One region of the Promicromonospora xylanilytica genome, then DNA from elsewhere that is predicted to be linked to it. Evidence: predicted binding sites of a transcription regulator. Region 1 holds the regulator's gene; the other holds the start of a gene.
The links. Region 1 encodes Rex, which represses fermentation and respiration genes when NADH is low (regulators of the CRP and FNR family bind a similar motif). Its sites were predicted from a motif close to CTTGTGAANNNNTTCACAAG; they were not measured.
Positions count from the first base shown of each region.

Region 2: mqo (malate dehydrogenase (quinone)) is a predicted target of Rex. The motif match lies at 2,264-2,283, and genes of this name have one in related genera.

Region 1 is NZ_BAAGRP010000073.1:122,877-126,271, forward strand. It holds gene ACYVK7_RS22540 (HAD family hydrolase) at 99-893, opposite strand; gene ACYVK7_RS22545 (glutaredoxin family protein) at 1,041-1,289, shown strand; gene ACYVK7_RS22550 (redox-sensing transcriptional repressor Rex) at 1,350-1,997, shown strand; gene ACYVK7_RS22555 (YceI family protein) at 2,107-2,658, opposite strand; gene ACYVK7_RS22560 (MarR family winged helix-turn-helix transcriptional regulator) at 2,799-3,311, shown strand.
Region 2 is NZ_BAAGRP010000004.1:242,412-245,806, reverse strand. It holds gene ACYVK7_RS06075 (MFS transporter) at 1-676, shown strand, start outside; gene mqo (malate dehydrogenase (quinone)) at 746-2,245, opposite strand; gene ACYVK7_RS06065 (maleylpyruvate isomerase family mycothiol-dependent enzyme) at 2,398-3,075, opposite strand; gene ACYVK7_RS06060 (pyridoxine/pyridoxamine 5'-phosphate oxidase) at 3,118-3,395, opposite strand, start outside.

The DNA.
Region 1 (3,395 bases):
CGTGACGAGCAGGCCCGGCCCTTTGTGGGCCGGGCCTTCTTCGTGTCTCCGAGCTGTCTTTCCGCGGGTGCGGCCGGGTGGGCCGACCAGCGGACGGGCTAGCGGCCCTGCAGCCGCCGCCGGGCCGCGCGCAGCACCAGGCCGAGCACCCACGCCGCCCCCGCCCACGACGCCGTACGCACCCCGCGCCCCGCCGCCCGCTGGGACCGGCCGCGGAACTCCCGGATGGGCCAGCCCACCTCCTGCGCGTGCCGACGTAGCCGCAGGTCGGGGTTGATCGGGCAGGGGTGGCCCACCACGCGCATCATCGGCAGGTCGTTCAGCGAGTCCCCGTAGGCGTAGCTCTCGTCGAGGTCGATCTCGTTGACGTCGGCGAGCGTGACGATGGCGTCCGCCTTGGCCTGGCCGTGCATGAGGTCACCGGTGAGCCGGCCCGTGTAGAACCCGTCCTTGTGCTCGGCGATCGTGCCCAGCGCCCCCGTCGCGCCCAGCCGGCGGGCGATGAGCTGGGCGATCTCCACCGGCGTGGCGGTGATCAGCCAGACCTGGTGGCCCGCCGCGATGTGCTCGTCGAGCAGCCGGCGCGTACCCGGGTAGATCCGCAACGACAGCACGGCGTCCCACACCTCCTCGCCGAGGGTGGCGATCTCCGCGACGCTGCGGCCGGCGATGAGCGACAGGGCACGGTTGCGCACCTCGTCGATCTGCTCCTTGTTCTCGCCCCACACCAGGTAGCGCGCCTGGATGAGCGCGAATCTCAGGATGTCCCGCGTACCGAAGAACTTGCGCTGGTACGCCGACTTGGCCAGGTGAAAGGCGCTCGCACCGCGGATGATCGTGTTGTCGACGTCGAAGAACGCCGCGGTGGCGGACGAGGGGAGCGTCGACGGCATGGAGGTCACTCTATCCGCGTGACACGTCGCGCAAGTTCCCGCCGGGCGGCCCGGTGCGACCGTGACAAGACCAGGTGGTGACGCCTCGTCCGGCTGTCTTCCGGATACCGACCGCTCGCCGTCGCCCGTGTGACGTAACCTCATGGCGTGACAAGTCCTGCCGGAGCCCGGGTAGTCCTGTACACACGCGAGGCGTGCCATCTGTGCGAAGACGCACGCGCCGTCGTCGTGCAGGTGTGCGAAGGGGCCGGAGCCCAATGGCGCGAGGTCGACATCGACAGCGCGCCCGCACTGCGGGAGAAGTACGGGGAGTACGTCCCCGTGGTGGAGGTGGACGGGGTCCAGCAGGGATTCTGGCGCGTGGACGGTGCGCGCCTGGCCCGCCTCCTGGCATGATCATCCCGGCAGTGTGTGCGTACGCCCGCGACACAGTGGTCGCGGGGAGGGGAGCAGCACGTGGTCGAACTCAGTGACGGCACGGTTCCGGCGGCGACGGTAGGGAGGTTGCCGTACTACCTGCGCGCTCTGCGCGACCTCGCGGCCGAGGGGGTGGACCTCACCTCCTCGACGGAGCTCGCCGAACGCTCGGGCGTGAGCTCGGCGCAGCTGCGCAAGGATCTGTCGTACCTGGGTTCGTTCGGCACGCGCGGCGTCGGGTACGACGTCGAGTCGCTCGCCTCGTACATCACCGTCGCGCTGGGGCTCGAGACCGAGCACCGGCTCGCGATCGTCGGTATCGGTAACCTCGGGCACGCGCTCGCGAACTATTCCGGGTACGCGACGCGCGGCTTCCAGGTGGTGGCCCTGCTCGACGCGTCGCCCGACGTCGTGGGCACCCTCGTGGCCGGGGTGGCCGTCGAGCACGTGCGCGCGGTGGCCGAGGTCATCCAGCGGGAGCGGGTGTCGATGGTGGTGCTCGCGCTGCCGGGGCACGGCGCCCAGGACGTGGCGGACGCCGTGGTCGGCGCGGGCGTGCGCGAGATCCTCAACTTCGCGCCGGTGGCGCTCCAGGTGCCGGACGACGTGGTGGTGCGGTCCGTCGACGTCGGTGGTGAGCTGCAGATCCTGGCCTTCCACGCGGCGACGCGGGCGGCGGCGCTCTGAGGCCCATCTGTGCCTGACAGCAGTACAGCAGGCCGCGGGCGACCATGATCGTGGGGTTCATGGTCGCCCGCGGCCTGCTGGACGCGAGTCGGTAGGGGCCGAGAGCGGGTCAGCCCTTGGCGATCGCGCTGACGTCCAGCGTGATCTTGACCTTCTCGCCCACGAGGAAGCCGCCGGTCTCCAGCGAGGCGTTCCAGGTCAGGCCGAACTCCTTGCGGTTGATCTCGAGGTTGGCCTCGAAGCCGGCGCGGTCGTTGCCGAACGGGTCCTTGGCGGTGCCGGTGAACTCGGTCTCCAGCTCGACGCCCTTGGTGACACCGTTGATGGTCAGGTCGCCCGAGATGATGTACGCGTCGCCGTCGGGGCGGATGGCCGTGGACGTGAAGGTCCAGGCCGGGTTCTCCTCGGCGTGCCAGAAGTCCGCGCTCTTCAGGTGGCCGTCGCGGCCGGCGTCGCCCGTGTTGACCGACTCGGCGTCCAGCTCGGCGGTGACGCTCGACGACTCGAGGTCCTCGCCCACCGTGATGCTGCCGGAGGCCACGGCGATGGTGCCGCGCACCTTCGCGATGCCCGCGTGGCGGACGGAGAAGGCGGCGGTGGTGTGGGACGGGTCGATCTCGTACGTGCCGGTGGTGAGGCCGGCGGGAAGCGAGGTGGCCATGTGAGAGAGCTCCTTGATGATGCGGCGGTTTGGGTAGATAGTTGAGAGATCAACTAGTCACGTTCAGGTCCAACATAACTGGTCCCGTAACGTATTCCTAGAGGGTGCGCGAGCGGGTGAGCACGAGAGCGGTGGGTGACATGGCAGCAGAGACGATCGAGCAGCGAGACATCTGGCTGACCGAGGAGCAGCAGGGCTCCTGGCGGCACTACCTCGAGGGCACCGCCCGCTTCGTCGAGGCGCTCGGAGCCGTCCACGACCGGACCCTCGACCTCTCGCTCGGGGAGTACAGCCTGCTGGTGCAGCTCTCGGAGGCGCCGGAGCGCACCATGCGCATGTCGACGCTCGCCGACGGCCTGGTGCTGTCGCGCAGCCGGCTCACGCACACGGTCGCGCGCATGGAGGCACGCGGCCTCGTCGAGCGGAGCGCGGCGGAGGGCGACCGGCGCGGGGTGAACTGCACCATGACCGACGCCGGCCTCGCCGCTCTCGAGAGGGCGGCCCCCGGCCACGTCACCGCCGTGCGCAACATCATGGTGGAGGCGCTGGAGCCGGAGGAGTTCGCCATGCTGGGCCGCATCATGGCCAAGGTCGCCGAGTCCTCGAAGCTCTCCGGCGGCACGGAGGAGGGGCTCGCGGCGCACTGCGACTAGCGGTCCGAGCGCCCGGCGGCGGCCGAACCTGCCGCGGATCGGTGTGAGATGCGGCAACCCGCACCCGTTGGAGGTCACAGGCAC
Region 2 (3,395 bases), on a different contig from region 1:
GGCCGAACCGCTCGCGGCGCGCATCCGGGAAGGGGTCGAGCTCGTCCGCCGGGACCGCTACATCCCGTGGTTCGTCGGCATGGGCGGTGCGTCGAACTTCGGGCTCACCGGTTACGGAGCGCTTCTGGTCCTGTTCCTGGTGCGCGACCTCGGGCTCTCCGAGGCGGGTGTCGGCGCAGTGCTCGCGCTCGCCGGCGCGGGTGGGGTGCTCGGCGCCGTCGTCGCCCCGTCCCTGAGCGCGCGCCTCGGGAGCGGGCGGGCCTCCACCGTCCTGCTCGTGGTCTCCGGCCCCACGGCCCTGCTCGTCGGCGCGGGGCTACCAGGGTGGGGCGCGGCGATCAGCGGCGCCGGCGGCTTCCTGGTCGGCCTGTGCGTGGTGGCGGGCAACGTGGTCCGCAACGCGTGGCGGATCCGCTACGTGCCGGCCGGGCTTCGCGGGCGCGTGATGACCGTGATGCAGGTGGTCAACTTCGGCACCATGCCCGTCGCGGGCATCACGGCGGGGTGGCTCGGCGGTGTGCTCGGCGTCCGCGAGACCATCCTGCTGATGGCGGCGGTCCACTGCCTGGCCACGTGGAGCGTGCTGCTCTCGCCGTTGGCGAGGATGCGCGAGCTGCCGGCCGGCCCGCTGGGTGGTGAGCGGGCGGCTCCGCCCGGGGGCGCCGGACGAACGTAGGGGTGGTCGCTCTCCCGGGGCTGAGAGTGCGACCACCCCTACGTTCGGTGGCTCCGAAACCGCCGAGGCTCAGGCCCCCGCGGGGACCCGCTGGTCGAAACCGCCGGTGAGCTGGCCCGTGTCGTAGTCCGCGCCGCCGCCAAGGCTGGGCATCATCGAGGTGAGCTGCGGCTTCCACTCGCCGTACTTCTCGGGGAAGCAGCGCTCCAGCAGCCCGGTCATGGCCGCGACGGCGGTCGAGGCACCCGGTGAGGCGCCCAGCAGGCCGGCGATGGTGCCGTCCTGGGCCGCCACGACCTCGGTGCCGAACTCGAGCACGCCGCCCTTGCCCTTGACCCACTTGATGACCTGGACGCGCTGGCCGGCGGTGATCTTCTCCCAGTCGCCCGGCTGCGCCGTCGGCATGAACCGCTGCAGCTCGTGGAACTTGGTCTCCGGGGCGGCCGCGACCTGGCCCACCAGGTAGCCGGTGAGGTCGAGGTTCTTCACGCCCGCGCCGAGCATCGAGAACACGTTGTGCGCCCGCAGCGACGTGACCAGGCCCAGGTACTTGCCCTTCTTGAGGTACTTGGGGCTGAACCCGGCGTACGGGCCGAACATCAGGTAGCTCTTGCCGTCCACGATGCGCGTGTCCAGGTGGGGCACCGACATCGGCGGTGCGCCGACGTCGGCCTTGCCGTAGACCTTGGCCTGGTGCTGGGCGACGATCTCCGGGTTGTCCGTGCGCAGGAACTCGCCCGAGATCGGGAAGCCGCCGTAACCGCGCGCCTCCTTGATGCCCGACGCCTGCAGCAGCGGCAGCGCGCCACCGCCGGCACCGACGAACACGAACTTGGCGGTGACGGTGCGGCGCCGGGTCCCGGCGTTCCAGGAACGGTCACGCAGGTTCAGGCGCCAGCGGCCGTCGCGGAGCTTCTTGAGCCCGCGGACCTCGTGGTTCAGGTGCAGCTCGGTGTTGTGCGCGGTCGAGAAGTCGACGAGCTTCTTGGTGAGGGAGCCGAAGTCGACGTCGGTCCCCGCGGCGGCGCGGGTCGCGGCGATCGGCTCGTCGGTGTCGCGGTCCAGGGTCATCAGCGGCGCCCAGCGGCCGATGACGGCCGGGTCCGAGCTGAACTCCATGTCGCTGAACAGCGGGTGCACACTCAGGGCCTCGTAGCGGCGACGCAGGAAGTCGACGTTGTCGGCGCCGCGCACGAACGTCATGTGCGGCGTGACGTTGATGAAGTCCGTGCCCTCCATCAGCCCGGCGGTCAGCAGGTGGTTCCAGAACTCGCGGGAGGTGTGGAACTGCTCGTTGATCGTCACCGCCTTGGAGATGTCGACGGAGCCGTCCTTGCGCTCGGGCGTGTAGTTCAGCTCGCACAGCGCGGAGTGGCCGGTGCCCGCGTTGTTCCACGGGTTCGACGACTCGAGCGCTACCTCGTCGAGCCGCTCGTAGATTCCGATACGCCAGGTCGGCTCGAGGATCGTGAGCAGCGCGCCGAGCGTGGCACTCATGATCCCTCCGCCGATCAGCGCGACGTCTACCTCTTCGGTCGGACGCGGGGCGCTCTGGTGGTAAGAAGTCACGTCAAGAACGATAGCGGGCTTGTGAAAAGCGGAACGAGCGCTGTGGCACGAATCACGTGCTCCGGTCCGTGACCTCCCTCACGCTCGTTCCGCACGGCTTACCGCGGCGGCACGGCTTACCGCGCCGGCACGGCTTACCGCGCCGGCACGGCTTACCGCGCCGGCACGGCGGACGGCCAGGGGCCGAGCTCCGGCAGGTCACCCGGCAGGGGCGTCGCCGGGACACGTCCGGCGAGCCACGCCGTGACGTCCCGGGGATCGCCGTCGATGTCGGCGACCGAGACGCCGTCGGGCAGCCGGACCGCCAGGAACTCCCGCAGGTGGGCGCACAGCGCGTCGTCCCAGGTCTCGTACCCCACCGCCTGCGCGGTGCCCGCCAGCGCGTCCACGCCGTGGATCCGAACCTCGCGCCACCACGCGAGCAGGCAGCCGGACAGCGGTCCGCCGCGATACCCGCTCGGTGCGTCCCAGAGCGGGGACCCGGGCTCGGGCCAGGCCTGCGCGACGTCGGCACGGAGGCGTTCGAGGACCGCCACGTGCTCCGCGACCGAACGTCCGGCGCCCGCCTCGATCCCGGCATCGCGCGCCTCCTGGCTCGCGTAGACGGGTACCACCTCGCCGCGTTCGGCGGCCCGCGCCTGGCGCACCATCGCCCCGCCGATCCCCGCGACGTGGGACAGGACGTGCCCGCGGCTCCAGCCCGCCAGGGGCGACGGCCCGGCGAGGTCCTCGTCCGTCAGGTGCCGGACGGCGGCCAGCAGCGCGTCGATCCCCGCCGTCGAGTCGGCCAGGGCGTGGGAGATCAGGTCGGTGCTCGTGCTCGTGGTCATCGGTGTCTCTCCGTCGTAGCAGGCGGTCGGGAAAATCGTCGGTCAGGGCCAGAGCAGGCCGGTGGACCAGCCGGTGGCGTCCGCGCGGTAGAGCAGACGGGTGTTCGGGCCGTCATCCGGTGCCTGCCAGAACTCGACCTCGGTGGGCGTGAGCACGTACGCGGTCCAGTCCGGGGCAGCCAGCTCCGGGTCGGCACTGACGACGCGCAGGGCCTCGGCGAACGCCTGGTCGTACTCCCGCAGGGACGCCAGCGGTTCGCTCTGGTGGTTGACCAGACCGGCGGCACGGGAGGCGTCCGGCCGGGCGAGGAAGTCCGCAC